Regions from separate parts of the Mycobacterium sp. 1245499.0 genome, predicted to be linked through region 1. Evidence: riboswitches for the same ligand, from Rfam matches in the RefSeq annotation. Region 1 holds a riboswitch; the other holds the start of a gene.
The links. A riboswitch is a leader RNA that binds a small molecule or an ion and turns the genes downstream of it on or off. The one in region 1 is predicted to bind magnesium.
Positions count from the first base shown of each region.

Region 2: linked by a shared signal. The riboswitch ahead of A5646_RS29270 (hypothetical protein) and the one ahead of A5646_RS25920 (Rv1535 family protein) in region 1 are both predicted to bind magnesium.

Region 1 covers NZ_LZMG01000415.1:6,883-14,409, forward strand. Annotated here, with positions in the region: gene A5646_RS25910 (hypothetical protein) at 1-338, shown strand, start outside; gene ileS (isoleucine--tRNA ligase) at 350-3,469, opposite strand; gene A5646_RS25920 (Rv1535 family protein) at 3,795-4,043, opposite strand; M-box (ykoK) riboswitch at 4,330-4,515, opposite strand; gene A5646_RS25925 (nitronate monooxygenase family protein) at 4,652-5,776, opposite strand; gene A5646_RS25930 (carboxymuconolactone decarboxylase family protein) at 5,917-6,486, opposite strand; partial or broken gene A5646_RS25935 (amino acid adenylation domain-containing protein) at 6,607-7,527, opposite strand, start outside.
Region 2 covers NZ_LZMG01000405.1:1,495-9,021, forward strand. Annotated here, with positions in the region: gene A5646_RS25415 (hypothetical protein) at 1-330, opposite strand, end outside; gene A5646_RS25420 (NADP-dependent oxidoreductase) at 511-1,455, shown strand; gene A5646_RS25425 (NRAMP family divalent metal transporter) at 1,447-3,255, opposite strand; gene A5646_RS29270 (hypothetical protein) at 3,380-3,595, opposite strand; M-box (ykoK) riboswitch at 3,834-4,116, opposite strand; gene A5646_RS25430 (O-methyltransferase) at 4,217-4,876, shown strand; gene A5646_RS25435 (acyltransferase family protein) at 4,880-6,874, opposite strand; gene A5646_RS25440 (aldehyde dehydrogenase family protein) at 7,113-7,527, opposite strand, start outside.

The DNA of each region.
Region 1 (7,527 bases):
CCGGGCATGGACCCTCCGGTGGCGGAGTGTCGTTGGGCGGCAAGCACTTCCACCACTACAACATCGGCATCGGCATGCTGGCCACGGTGGCCGGCATCGGGCTGCGCGGCAGCGACAAGCAACGCCAGCACCCCGCGGCGGCGGTGGCCTACGGCGCGGCCAACGCGATGATCGTCGACGAGCTGGCGCTGCTGTTGGACCTCAAGGACGTCTATTGGGCCTCGGATGGTCGCAAGAGCGTCGACGTGGCGGTCGGCGTGATCGCCACCGGGGCGACGGTCGCCGTTGGCATGCCGTTCTGGCCGCACGCCCACCGGGCGCTGCGATCGAGGAACTGACCGCGGCGGCCTCAGGCCTTGGCGATGCGCACCCGCACGCCGTCGCCGATCTCGGTGCCGTCGGCCGGGTCGCCGAATTCGAAGCTGGTGGCCAGGATCTCACCCGCGATGAGGTCGCGGTGGGTGCGCGCCCAGTCGGCCCGCTCGTCCGGTACCGCCATGACCACCGAAATCCGGTCGGACACCTCCAAACCCGTCGATTTGCGCAGCTCCTGCAATTCGCGGATCCGGTCCTTGGCCCAGCCTTCGGCCTCGAGCTCGGGGGTCACCGTGCCGTCCAGGACCACCAGGCCCGCGCCGTCGGGCAGGGCCGCGGTGAATTCCGGGTCGGCGGCGACCAGTCGTGAGCTGTATTCCTCGGGATGCAGCACCGCGGGACCCGCGGTCAGGGTGCCGTCGGGATTGACGACGCCCTCCCCCGCCTTGACCGCCTTGATGGCGGCTTGCACGTCCTTGCCCAGCCGGGGCCCGGCCACCCGCGCGTTGACGGTGAGCTCGAAGCGGCCGTAGGTGTCGATCGCGTCGGTCAGCTCGACGCTCTTGACGTTGAGTTCGTCGGCGATGGGGTCGACGAACGGCTCCAGCCGCTGCGGATCCGCCACGGCCACGGTGAGTTTCGGCAACGGCAACCGCACCCGCAGTTTCTTGGCCTTGCGCAGCGAGGACGCGGCCGAACAGACGTCGCGGACCTGATCCATCGCGGCGACCAGGTCGCGGTCGGCGGGCACGTCGCCGGCCTGCGGCCAATCGGTCAGGTGCACCGACCGCTGCGCCGTCAGGCCGCGCCAGACGATCTCGGTCACCGAGGGCAGCAGCGGCGCGGCCAGCCGCGCGGTCACCTCCAGCACGGTGTGCAGGGTGTCGATGGCGTCGGCGTCCTCTTCCCAGAACCGCGAACGCGACCGCCGCACATACCAGTTCGTCAACGCCTCGGTGAACTGGCGCAGCTGCTCGCAGGCCCGCGAGATGTCACAGGTGTCCATCTCATGCGTCAGATCGTCGCGCAGCTCGGCGAGCTTGGCCAGGATGTAGCGGTCCAGCACCTGCGTCGAATCGGTGCGCCAGGTACCGACTTTGGGCGCGTAGAGGGCCAGGAAGCTGTAGGCGTTCCAGAACGGCAGCAGCACCTGGCGCACGCCCTCGCGGATACCCTGTTCCGTCACGATCAGGTTGCCACCGCGCAGGATCGGCGAGGCCATCAGGAACCAGCGCATGGCGTCGGAGCCGTCGCGGTCGAACACCTCGGACACGTCCGGGTAGTTGCGCAGCGACTTGCTCATCTTCTGGCCGTCGGAGCCCAGCACGATGCCATGTGCCACACAGGTTTTGAAGGCCGGCCGATCGAAGAGCGCGGTGGCCAGCACGTGCAGGGTGTAGAACCAGCCGCGGGTCTGCCCGATGTATTCGACGATGAAGTCGCCCGGGTAATGACCGTCGAACCAGTCGCGATTCTCGAACGGGTAGTGCACCTGGGCATAGGGCATCGAACCCGAGTCGAACCACACGTCGAGCACGTCGGGGATGCGCCGCATCGTGCTGGCCCCGGTCGGGTCGTCGGGGTTGGGCCGGGTCAGCTCGTCGATGAACGGCCGGTGCAGATTGGTGGGGCGCACCCCGAAGTCGCGTTCGAGTTCGTCGAGGCTGCCGTAGACGTCGATCCTCGGGTAGGCGGGGTCGTCGGACTTCCACACCGGAATCGGGGTGCCCCAGTAGCGGTTTCGCGAGATCGACCAGTCGCGGGCGCCCTGCAGCCACTTGCCGAACTGGCCGTCCTTGACGTGCTCGGGATACCAGGTGATCTGTTGGTTGAGCTCGACCATGCGGTCCCGAAATTCGGTGACCGCGACGAACCATGACGACACCGCCCGGTAGATCAGCGGATTGCGGCATCGCCAGCAGTGCGGGTAGGGGTGCTCGTAGGTTTCGTGGCGCAGCAGCACCGCCCCGTTGGCCGCGGCCGGGCCGCTGCCGTTCTTCAGGTCGCGGATGATGTGCGGGTTGGCGTCAAAGACGTGCTGCCCCTGGTAATCCGGGACTGTGGCGTCGAACCGCCCCCTGGAGTCGACCGGCGTGACCGGGACGATGCCGACCTTGTCGGTGGTGGCCATGTCGTCCTCGCCGTAGGCCGGCGCCATGTGCACGATGCCGGTGCCGTCCTCGGTGGTGACGAACTCGCCGGGCAGCACCTGAAATGCCTTGGCCGTATCCATGAAATACGGGAACGGCGGCAGGTACCGCGTGCCGAGCAGGTCGGCGCCGACATAAGTGGCCAGGATCTCGGGTTCATCCCCCAGCTCGCGGGCGTAGGCGGCCAGCCGCGGCTCCGCGAGCACGAAACGCCGGCCCTGCGACCGGACTTCGACGTAGGTCACGTCGGGATTGACCGCGACGGCGAGGTTGGACGGCAGGGTCCACGGCGTCGTCGTCCACACCAGCAGGTGGGCCCCGTCCAGCGGGCCGCCGACCACCGTGAATCCCACCGTCAGGGCGGGATCCTGCCGGCTCTGGTACACGTCGTCGTCCATCCGCAATTCGTGGTTGGACAGCGGGGTTTCGTCGCGCCAGCAATACGGCAACACCCGGTAGCCCTCGTAGGCCAGGCCCTTGTCCCAGAGTTGTTTGAACGCCCAGATCACCGACTCCATGTAGGGCAGATCCAGCGTCTTGTAGTCGTTGTCGAAGTCGACCCAGCGCGCCTGGCGGGTGACGTAGGCCTGCCACTCGTCGGTGTAGCGCAGCACCGAGGCGCGGCAGGCGTCGTTGAACGCCGCGATGCCCATGTCGTCGATCTGCGATTTGTCGGTGATCCCGAGCTGGCGCTCGACCTCGAGTTCGGCGGGCAGCCCGTGGGTGTCCCAGCCGAAGCGGCGCTCCACCTTGTAGCCGCGCATGGTGCGGTACCGCGGGACGATGTCCTTGACGTAGCCGGTGAGCAGGTGACCGTAGTGCGGCAGCCCGTTGGCGAACGGCGGCCCGTCGTAGAACACGTATTCCGGTGCGCCCTCGCGGCGGGCGATGCTGGCCCGGAAGGTGTCGTCGCGGGCCCAGTAGTCGAGCACCTCGAGCTCGAGCGCCGGGAAGTCCGGCGCTCCTGGCTTCGGGTAGGCCTGAACCTCAGCGTTGTCGGTCACGATGCGCGTTGTCTCCTGTGCCACGGTGCAAACCGGGGACGACGACGCGCTGGCTGCGCGAGCGCCGCGGTACCACCCCGCTTGCCGCGCTTTCGCGTGGCCACTCGATGACGGCTGTGACGGGCCTACCCGTTCGGTTCTACTGGGCCACGACGGCTGTTCTTCCGAAGGCTCCCCGGTGATGGCCGGATCGATGCCAGTAAGACGATTCTACGAAGACCCGCAAATCCGGGTGCACTCCAAGGGGTCGCCAGGGCGCAGAACTACGTCTGCGACCAGGCGACCCCTTGGAGCCCGAGTTGCTCGACGTCCATCGGAGTTCGATTCAGGCCCGGACTTCGAGGACGCCGACGCGCCACAGCGCGGCGTACACGTGACGCAGCGGCACGCTCAGCAGCCGAGCGGCGCCGTCCACCAGCGGGTCGCTACCGGCGCCGAACGGCGGGGTGTCGGCGCGGCGGGCCTTAGCCACGGCCGCCTGCGCGACGGCCGGAACGGTGTCGGTGTCGCGCACCACGGTCAGCGTGCGCGCGGGCGCTACGGTCACCACTTGGTCGTAGAGAACTGCGGTCATCATCGCCTCCTAGAGGGGAGATCCAACGGGGATTGATTGGACTGACGTGTCCCGCCCCGTGTCGGTTCCGATCTCGAGAACGCTTGGCCGATAACCACTTAGCGTTGCGACGACTCAGCCGAGCAGGTCGCGCCGGAGACCGGATGGGGACGAAACACAGTTCGGACTTCGATCCGGACTATCGCTAGAACGCATCTGTCCCTCACCTCCTCGCGGTCACGACGCACGCGCGGTTCGCGTGCGATCTATGCGCAGCAAAGGAGCAGAACCCGACGACCGCCGGAGATCCGCACCCCTCTCGTCAGAGCTTCGGCACCACACGACGTGTCCTGGCCTGGACAAACAATCCGAGCCGGAAGCCACCTGGGCTCAACCCTTAAGCCGGGAGGAGCTGTCCTGACCCGGGGCGTCTTTCGACGTTCGGGGTCAGTGGCCTGTATTCGTGTAGACGCCTCACCTAACGAGGTGCATACCCGACCGATAATGCACGACGGGTATGACGCGGTCAAATCCCTGGATGGCGAGTCGGGGATTCTGTGCGGATTCCTGCGGCGAGCACCCAGCATCGGGTCAGGTCTGCGACCCTGACCTGGACAAACGACTCGGGATCACTTGTCGACCAGGCCCTCGAGCCGGCCGATCGTGTCGATGAATTCCTCGACCATGTCGAGCACCACCGAGCGCGTCGGGCGGACCCGGTCGAGCGAGCCGACCACCTGCCCGACGAAGTAGGTGGCGAGCTCACGCGCCTTGGCGCCCGCCTGCGCGGCGGCGGCGTTGATGCGCACCTGCGGCTCGGTGACCAGGGCGGTCTGCAGCGGCATGCCCAGCGGGTCGGGGTTTTCCGGCCGCTCCCACTCGTCGGTCCAGGCGGTGCGCAGCATCCGCGCCGGCTTGCCCGTCATCGAGCGCGACCGGACGGTGTCCGACGAGCTGGCGGCCAGGAACTTCTCCTTGACCACGGGCACGGTCTCGGCCTCTTCGGTGGTCAGCCACACCGAGCCGCACCACACGCCCTCCGCGCCCAGGGCCAGCGCCGCCGCGATCTGGCGACCGCGGGCGATCCCTCCGGCGGCCAGGACGGGCACCGGCGCCACGGCGTCGACGACCTCGGGCACCAGGACCATGGTCGCCACCTCACCGGTATGACCGCCGGCCTCGGTGCCTTGCGCGACGATCAGGTCGACGCCCGCGTCGGCGTGCCGCTGCGCGTGCCGGGTGGTGCCGGCCAGCGCGGCCACCAGCACGTCGCGGTCGTGCGCGCGCTGGACGAGGTCCGCCGGGGGCGGCCCGAGCGCGCTGGCGATCAGCCGGATGTTGTTGGAGAAGGCGACGTCGAGCAGCGGCTCGTAGGTCTTCGGCGAGATGTTCAGGCCGCCGAGGGAGCGGCGCGGCTCCGCGGCGGGCGCGGTGACCCCGTAGCGGGCCAGCAGGTCGTCGACGAAGGCGCGGTGCTCGTCGGGCAGCAGGGTACGGGCCTGGCTGGTGTCGATGCCGCCCTGCTCGGCGCCGACGTATTTGGGCGGTAACAGCAGGTCGACCCCGTAGGGCTTGCCCCCGGTCCGCTCCTCGATCCAGGCCAGCTCGCTCTGTAGGCGCTGCGGGCTGTGCGCGGTGGCGCCCAGGATCCCGAAGCCCCCGGCGTTGGTCACCGCGGCCACCACGTCACGGCAGTGGCTGAAGGCGCAGATCGGGAATTCGACTCCGAGCATCTCGGCGACCCTGGTTCTCATCGCCCGACGCTAAAAGCTATCGATTGCGAAGTCAATCGGCCACGGGGAGTGGGCAACTCAGGTGCGCGCGGCGGGGCTAGGACCCCTAAGCCGATGGGGGCGACCCGCTTCGCCCGGCCGCGCCGCGCTCGCGATCGCCCCTAAGCCCGGGGCGACCGGCCGTCCGGCGGCCAGCTCGCCACGCCCTCCTCCAGCGGCACCTCCAGGCTCTGCAGGATCGAGGCGACCATCCGCCAGGCCCCGATGACCGTGACCAGTTCGACGAGAACCGTTGTGTCACCGCCGAATTCGCGCTCACATGCCGCCCAGTTCGCGGCGCTCACCGCGCCGTCGCGCACCACGTCGTCGGTGGCGGCGAGCACGGCCCGCTCGACGACCCCGAACCCGGCGTGGTTCTGCCAATCCCGCACGCCCAGCAGATCATCGGCCGGCACGCCGAGCCGCGATGCGACGCGCCAGTGCTGGGTCCACTCGTAATCGCAGCCGGTGAGCCAGCCGATCCGCATGATCACCAACTCACGCAACCGCGAATCGAGGGCGCCGTGCCAGAGCATGGTGGCGAGCAGGTCGTTGATGCCGCGCGCCAGCGGCGGATGGTTGAGCAGCACCTGAAAGATGCTGAGTTCGGCCATGTAGTTGGGGACGGCCGCCTCGTCGGCCGCGGCCTTGGCTTCGTCGAGTGGCAGTTGAGGCAGGCGCGCTGTTGTCATCGGATGAGCACTCCTCCGTGCGGGCGGGACCGTCGCGTTCTCCCGTCATGGTAGCCAGCCGACGCCGCGGCGACGACGGGTTTGATCGCGGCAGCGAAAACCGCTATCGTCCAACGGATTTCAGAGCAGACCGAGCAGCTTCAGGTCGGTCACGTATTTGACGATCACCGACGGGCTGATCTGCGGAATGTCGTTATCGGGACCGATCTTGGCTTCCTGCACCGCGGCGCGGAAACGCTCCGTCGGCCCCAGGCACCCGCGGGCGGGATCCGCGGGCGGCACGTGCAAGGCGTTGCGCAGCTGCAACAGTTGCAGCACCGACTGGTGGCGCTGCCGCTCGGGCAGGGCGTGCAGGGCGGTCTCCATCCGCTGCAGCCATTCGGTGAAGTCGTCGACCCGCTCGATCGGGTAGCCGGCCTCGATGAGCCAGTCGACGTACTCGTCGAGGCCGATGCCGTCGTCGTGCGGATTCATCACGTGGTAGGTCTCGAACCCGTCCATCACCTGGGCGCCCAGCGTGGCGATCGCCTCGGCGACGAACTCGACCGGCAGCGCGTCGAAGTGCGCGCGTTGCCGGTTGCCGTCGGCGTCGAGCGCATAGAACGAGCGCGGCGCGACGCCACTGGCCACCACGCTGTGCACCATCCGGGTGAACATGTCCGACAGGTTCAGCTGGCCCCGATAGGTGGTGGCGGCCAGGATCATGTCGCAGCGGAACACCGAAACCGGCAGCCCGCACAGGTCGTTGGCCTCGCGCAGCAGCACCTCGCCCGCCCACTTGCTGTTGCCGTAGCCGTTGCCGTAACTGCCGTCGACGGTGCGAATCGGGCCGGCCGTCCGGACGTCGGCGTCCTCGGTGAACGCCGCCGGCTCGATTTGGTCACCGACGTTGGCCGTCGACACGTAGGTGTACGGCTTGAGTTTGGTGGTGACCGCCAGCCGGATCAGCTCGGCGGTGCCCGCGACGTTGGGGGTGAACAGCTCGCTGTAGGGCAGCACGCCGTTGACGACGGCCGCGCAGTCCACGATCAGATCGACGGT
Region 2 (7,527 bases), on a different contig from region 1:
GTCGGCGGCGATCACGATGGTGTCCCACAACCGGCGGCTGCTGTCGGCGTTGGCGAACAGCTGCGCGACTCCCGGCGCGTTGTTGGGGTTGAGCATGGGTGACTGGGGCGCGGTCAGACCGCCACCGACGTCGTTCGGCTTGATCAACAGGAAGCCGTAATCCGAGGGCTGGCCCGACGGCGGGCCGGTGACCGCGCTGGAACTGGTCGACGTGGGCGAACTCGAAGACGGTGGTGCGGCCTTGTCGGCGCCACCGCATCCGGCGCTCGCGGCCCCCGCCACGATGACGGCAACGGCACAGCCGGCGATGCCGATCCGATCAACTCCCACGCGTGTCCCTCCCACGTGTCATCGGTATCCGGCCTGTACCGCGGCTCCCGACACCGCAGGCGAAATGGTGGTGTAACCCAGGCTTGCTACGAACATATGCCCACTCGGCGCCCGGGGGTAGCACTTTGACGTGCCTATGCTGGCGGGGGTGACAGCATCCTCGCGCAGAAGGAGATCGGTATGACGGCCGCAGCGGCGCGCGCAGTACGGTTCGACCGGTACGGGGGGCGCGAGGTGTTGTACGTGGCGGACATCGAGATGCCCTCCCCCGGCCCGGGTGAGGTGGTCGTCGAAGTGCGCGCCGCGGGGATCAACCCCGGCGAGGCCGGCATCCGGTCCGGGGCGATGCACGAGATCTTCCCGGCTACCTTTCCCTCCGGCCAGGGCAGCGACCTCGCCGGCGTCGTCTCCGCCGTGGGGGCCGGTGTCACCGAGTTCTCGGTCGGCGACGAGGTGCTGGGGTTCAGCATGCGCCGGTCCAGCCACGCCACGCACACCGCGGTTCCGGTGGGGCAGTTGATCCGCAAGCCTCCCCAACTCGGTTGGGAGGCAGCGGGTTCGCTCTACGTGGTCGGTGCGACGGCCTATGCGGCCGTGCGCGCGGTGGCGCCGCAACGGGGCGAGACGATCGCGGTGTCGGCCGCCGCCGGCGGGGTGGGCAGCCTGGTCGTGCAGCTTCTGGTGTTGCGTCAGGCCCGGGTGCTCGGCATCGCGGGGCCGGGCAACGCCGACTGGCTGCGCTCGCGTGGCGTCATTCCGGTCGCCTATGGTGACGGACTCGCCGAGCGGCTGCGCGCGGCGGCGCCCGACGGGATCGACGCCTTCATCGATCTCTTCGGCCCGGACTACGTCCAGCTGGCCGTCGACCTCGGCGTGGCGCCCGAGCGGATCGACACCATCATCTCCTTCGAGAAGGCCGGTGAAGTGGGCGCCAAGACCGAGGGCAGCATGGACGCCTCGACGCCCGAGGTGCTCGCCGAGATGGCCGAGCTGATCGTGTCCGGCGTCATCGAGTTCGACATCGCCGCGACCTACCCGCTGGACCGGCTCGCCGACGCCTACGCCGAGCTCGAGCGGCGGCACACCCACGGGAAAATCGTTCTGCTGCCGACCAACTCACAGTGACGCGGCCGGGCCGACGACGCCGGCCTGCACGATCTTGATGATGACGAAGGCGACCGCCACCACCAGGTAACCCCGCAGGGTGAACAGCCCCGCCCGGCGCATCGGCGACATCGCCGGCCGATCGAGCAAGGCGAGGTTGGGGGTCTGCCAGCTCGCGCGGTCCTGGCGAAGTATCGCGCGCCGCTCGGCGCGCCTCAGCGAGGCGGCATCTTCGAGTTCGTCCACCTCCCCTGGATCCAGGCCACCCCCAAGGGTGCGCACGATGGCCTCCGCCTCGGTCGGGTTTCGGTGTCGCCGCCCGGCGAAGATCATCACCGCGCCGCCGACGATGCCGAGGACCGCGCCGGCCGCCAGCCCCGCCTCGATGGTGCCGGTCGCGAGACCGGGGAAGAAGGTGGTCGCCGTCAATGCCAGTGAGAGCAGCACCAGACACCACACGATGGTCCACGCAATGATGTTCTGCCGCACCGTGTTAACCCAGGGCCCCAACACCGCCCGATCGTTGCACAGCAGCACCAGGAAGATGGTCGCCGAGGGAAGCAGCACGCCGGCTAATGCCTGCACACCCTGGGTCACCAGGCCCAGGATGTGATCGGGGCTGAACGAGATCGCCGCCGAGACCCCGAGCAGCAGCGCGTAACCCCCGTAGAACAGCGGGGCCTCGCTGATCTTCCAGTGCAACGAGTGCCGCCTACCCATGGCATCGCCGACCGCATAGGTGGTCGCCAGCCCGACGGCGTTGGCGCCGATCAGCGACGCATCCAGCAGGATGATGGCGAACAGCACCCCGACCGTTCGACCCAGGTGCTGGGACAACCCCGAGGCGACCGCCCCCGCATCGGTGAAGTGACCCGCGTCGGCGGTCCCGGCCATTCCGAACGCCGCCACCGCCATCAGCGCCGTCGCACCGACCATCACCACGACGATTCCGATGGCCAGATCCGCTCGGCCATAAGGGATCCAGCGGGCGGTAATGCGCTTGTCCACCACGTTGGACTGCTGGAAGAACAGCTGCCATGGCGCGACCGTGGTGCCCACGATCGCCACCACCAGCAGCAGCACCGTCGAGTTGAGCCCACCGGGAAATTGCGGGATCAGGCCGGCGGCGGTGACTTTCGGGGTCGGATGCACCAGCGCCACCAGCGGGATGATCAGCACATTGACCGCGATCAGCAGGAACATCAACCTTTCCCAGCGGCGGAACGATCCGCCGGCCACCACGGCGAACAGCAGCACGGCGGCGGCCGGGACGGCGACGATCCTCGGGCAGCCCAGGAAGCCGAGAGCCAATGACACACCGATGAATTCGGTCACGATGGTCAAGGCGTTGAGGATCAGCAGGTCCCCGACGCTGAAGGCGCCCCAGAACTTGCCGAACCGCTCGAAGATCAAGCGCGCGTGGCCAACCCGCGCCACGGCGCCCAATCGCAGCACCATCTCCTGGTTGACGTACAGCACCGGAATCAGCAGCGCCAGCGTCCACAACAGGCCCATGCCGTAGTTCTGGCCGGCCTGCGCGTAGGTGGCGACGCCACCGGCGTCGTTGTCGCCCACCATGACGATCAGTCCGGGACCGGTGATGACCGCCAGTGTCCGCAGGCGCCGCCAGCGTCCGCTGAACGCCCCGTACGCGCCGGTCCCGTCGCGCCGGATGCGCCCGAACGCGCCGACGATGTCGCCGGCGTGCGCGGAATCCAGCACGGTAGCGCCTGCGGCGCCGGGGGCTGCGCTTTCCGGCGCGGTAGGGGTCCGGCCAGGCGCCGGGGCCCGGCGACCGCCGCCGGTGTGGATCGAAGTCATCGAATCCTCGCTATCTCGAACAGGTTCGCGCCAGGAGGGAGCGGATGGACACGGTCGTGGTTGCGGCACTCAGCGCGCCGACGGCGACGGGCGGCGCTGTGACGCCCGTCGCCGAGGCAGTGGTTCAGCGGTGGTTGCTGTCGGAACCCGAGGCGTGGCCACCCAGCGACGCGGTGACCACCGCGATGGGCATCCTCGAGACGTACAGGTTGGCCCGCTCTTGCGGCGTCAGGCCGGCCCGCAGGTGCAACCTGTTGGCCAACAACCTGCCAGCGCGCAGCATGGACCGTCCACGCATCCTGGACGCAACGGAAAAACGTTGGGTAACAACAAAAGCCATGATATTCTCCTGCCGAAGGGACCGATCGGCATCGGCATGGCGGTTCAGCCGCGCGGGACCAGGCGAGGGTCAGGCGGTGAAAGAAATGCCGGAACCGGATCGGGACAAGACGGATTTCGGATAGGGACTATCGCCGGGACTCATCTCGCCCTCACCTCCTCACGGCCAAGACACACGCGGGTGTCACCACGTTCACCTGAACGAGAGAGGCAGGAATGGCCCGCGGCACACGCCGCGGGTCGCACCCCTCTCGACGGAGCTTCGGCACTGCACGGCGTATCCGGACCCAAATCAATGGTCGCGACCCGCATCGCCCGGCTTCGCCGCGCTTGCGATCGCTCCCAGATCATTGGTCGCGACCCGCATCGCCCGGCTTCGCCGCGCTTGCGATCGCTCCCAGTCCAGAAGCCACTTGGGCTCAACCCTTAGTCCGGGAAGAGCTGTCCTGACCCGGGGCGTCTCTCGACGTTCGGGGTCAGTGGCCTGTATCCATGCAGACGCCTCACCTACCGAGGTGCTTGCGGGTCCATAGTGACACCGTGGTCGCAGGCTCGTCAAACGCGTAACAACCGCCACCGCACTCCCAGCGCCCGCTCAGGCTGCGCGCCTAGGCTCGTTGCCATGACCACAACGTTGCAGGATGCCCGGGTCGCATCGGTACTCGACCGCATGTATGCCGAGTCGAAGAAGCAGATGTCGCTGTTGCGCGAGCGGCGCGGCACCTTCGATCGGCCGATGACCGCGCAGGAGCGGGCCGATGCGATGAGCGAGTTCTACATTCCGGTAACACCGGAAGCCGGCCGGCTGCTGTATTCACTGATCCGGGCCACCCGCCCGGCCACCGTCGTCGAATTCGGGATGTCCTTCGGCATTTCCGCCGTACACCTGGCCGCCGCGGTGCGCGACAACGGCACCGGCCGGGTGGTGACCACCGAACTGAGCGACACCAAGATCGCCGCGGCCAAGCAGACGTTCGCCGAGACCGGCTTGGATGACGTCATCACCATCCTCGAAGGCGATGCGCTGTCCACGCTGGCGGAATTGCCGGGACCGGTCGACTTCGTCCTACTCGACGGCTGGAAAGACCTGTACCTGCCCGTGCTCGAACTGCTGGAACCGCGCCTGTCACCCGGGGTGCTGGTGATCGCCGACAACGCCAGCTCGGCCGACATGGCGCCCTATCTGGACCGGGTGCGCAACCCCGACAACGGCTACGTGAGCTTCAACTTCCAGGTACGCGACAGCGACAGCATGGAAATCAGCTGCCGCACAAGCGGTTAGCGGCTACCGCAGCGATTCCTCGAGCCACGGCGTCAGCCACTTCACCCCTTCGGGGGTGAGGTGGACGCCGTCGCTGCGCACCTTGATGCCGTCGACCTTGGCGGTGTAGACCCCGTCGGGACACAGCTTCTTGTTCAGATCGAGGATCGCGACGTTCGGATGGTGGCTCACGGTCTTGCGCAACATGGCATTCCACAGGTTGACCCGATCCGGCTGGTCCTCCGGATACAGGCGGCCGTCCGGCTTTTCCCCGCCCCGGCTGTACGGGACGGTGGCGACCACCACGTGGACACCGGTGCCGCCGACGATGGTCAGCGCCCGTTGGAGCTCACCATTGAGGTAGGCATCGAAGGTCGGGTCGCCGATGTGGGTCCACTGCCCCTCGTTGACCCGGTCCACCGTCTCCCAGCGGCCGATGACCAGCAGCGCGACGTCCGGCTGGTCCTGGCTGACCTGCCTCGACCAGCGGATCGGCCAGCCGTCACACTCGGACCGTTGTTCCAGGGTCTGGCCGATGTAGCGGTAGGGAGTGCCGCGCACCAGGCTGCATCCGATGACCGTGTGATCCAGAAACGCAAACCCCGGCGTCGGAGGCAGGTAGTGCATCCAGGTCCACCCGATGGAGTCCCCGAACACCGAGACGGTGAACGGCCGGTTGGCATCTCGGGGCCGGCTCGGGCCGGGCGCTGACGGCGAGACCGCCGCGACCGCCGAGACACCGGGCGGCAGACCGACCTCACGCAGACCGGGCCCGGTGCCCACCGGAACCACCAACAGCGTCACCGCGGCGGCGCTGGCCACCGTCGCGGCCGCCAGCGGCAGCAATGGCACCCGTGCCGGTCGCCAGCACCGAATGGGTTGTTCGAGCAGCCAATACGACACCGCGGCCGCCACCAGCGTGGCCCCGCACCGCACGGCGAACAACGGCAACCCGGTCCACCCGGTGCGTTCGCCGTTGAGCGCCAGGAAGATTGGCCAGTGCCACAGGTACACGCCGTAGGAGATGGTGCCCAGCCACACCAGCGGGCGCACCGCGAGCAACCGGGCGACGAGCCCGCGCTGCTCGAGCGCGACCGGTGCGATCACGATCACGGCCGCCACCGCGACCCCGATCAGCAAGCCGTGCCGGAATTCGCCGCTGGCGCCGGTGGCGTAGTGCGTCGCCGCCGCCAGTCCCACCAGACCGAGCACCGGCAGGATTCGGGCCACCCGACGACCCCACCGGGTGCGAATCATGCACCAGCCGCGGTTCATCGACGGCCAGTCCCGAACCAGCAGGGCGGCCGACGCCGCGCCCACCAGCAACGCCTGCGCGCGGGTATCGGTGCCGAAGTAGATCCGGTCGCGGGTGCCGTCCGACGTCATCACGATCGCGGCCGCCGCGGAGGCCAGCGCGCCCACGGTGGCGATCAGGAACGTGGCGAACCGCACGCCGCCGACCGTGGCTCGGCGCGAGTGCCGCCTCGCGCGCGCGGCGAGCAACAGGGTGACCGCGATGAGCAACACCGGCCACACGAAGTAGTACTGCTCCTCCACCCCCAGGGACCAGGTGTGCTGCAGCGGCGAGGGCGGGGCGCCCTGGGTAAAGTAGTCCGTCTTCTGGGCGACGAAGCGCCAGTTCGCCATCCACACGAAGGCGGCGATGGCGTCGTCGCGCAGGCCGGTCAGCGACCGGTCGGGCAGCAGCTGGCGGGCCGCGGCCACGGTGAGCACCATCAGCACCAGTGCGGGCAGCAATCGTCGCGCGCGCCGAATCCAGAAGCCGGTCAACTCGATGCGACCGCTGCGCCCCAACTCGTCCAGCAGCAACGAGGTGATCAGGAAACCGCTGAGTACGAAAAACACGTCGACGCCGATGAATCCGCCTGTGACGCCGGGGATGCCGCCGTGCCCGATGAGCACCAGCGCGACGGCGATCGCGCGCAGCCCGTCGAGTGCCGGGATTCCGCTGGCCCGCTCCGGCCGGTCCCAGATCGCCAGCCGGCCGACCCGGCGCACGGGGGCGACCCATCGGGGCCGAGAACGACGAGCCGGTGCGGGGTGGGACCCGCCCGGCTCGGTGCTTTCTGTCAGCGCGCCGTAACTACCATCTCGCCCGGCGCCATGGTTGATGCCGATACGTCGCTGCCCCTCCTGTTGAGTTCAGCAAGCCAGCCTAGAGGCGGGCCCGCCGGATCACGTGGAGGACACGCGAGGTGTTTTCTGTCGTGCTGCGTTCGGGTTTCGGCCCGACGCGTCAGGCCTCGTCGGGCGCGTAGCCCAGGGTGCTCTTGACTTCCAGGTACTCGTGGAAGCCGAACTCGCTCCACTCGCGACCGTTGCCGCTGCGCTTATAGCCGCCGAACGGCGCGTTCATGTCGAAGGCGTGGTTGATCGTCACCCAACCCGCGCGGATCTTGCGGGCGACCTCGCGCGCGGTGTCCAGGTCGGCCCCCGACACGAAGCCGGCCAGACCGTATTCGGTGTCGTTGGCGATCTGGACGGCGTGGTCGAGGTCGTCGTAGCCGAGGATGCACAGCACCGGCCCGAAGATCTCCTCGCGGGCGATCGTCATGTCGTTGGTGACGTGCGCGAAGACGGTCGGCTTGACGTAGTAACCCTTGTCCAGTCCGGCCGGCCGGCCGGGGCCGCCCGCGACCACGGTCGCGCCC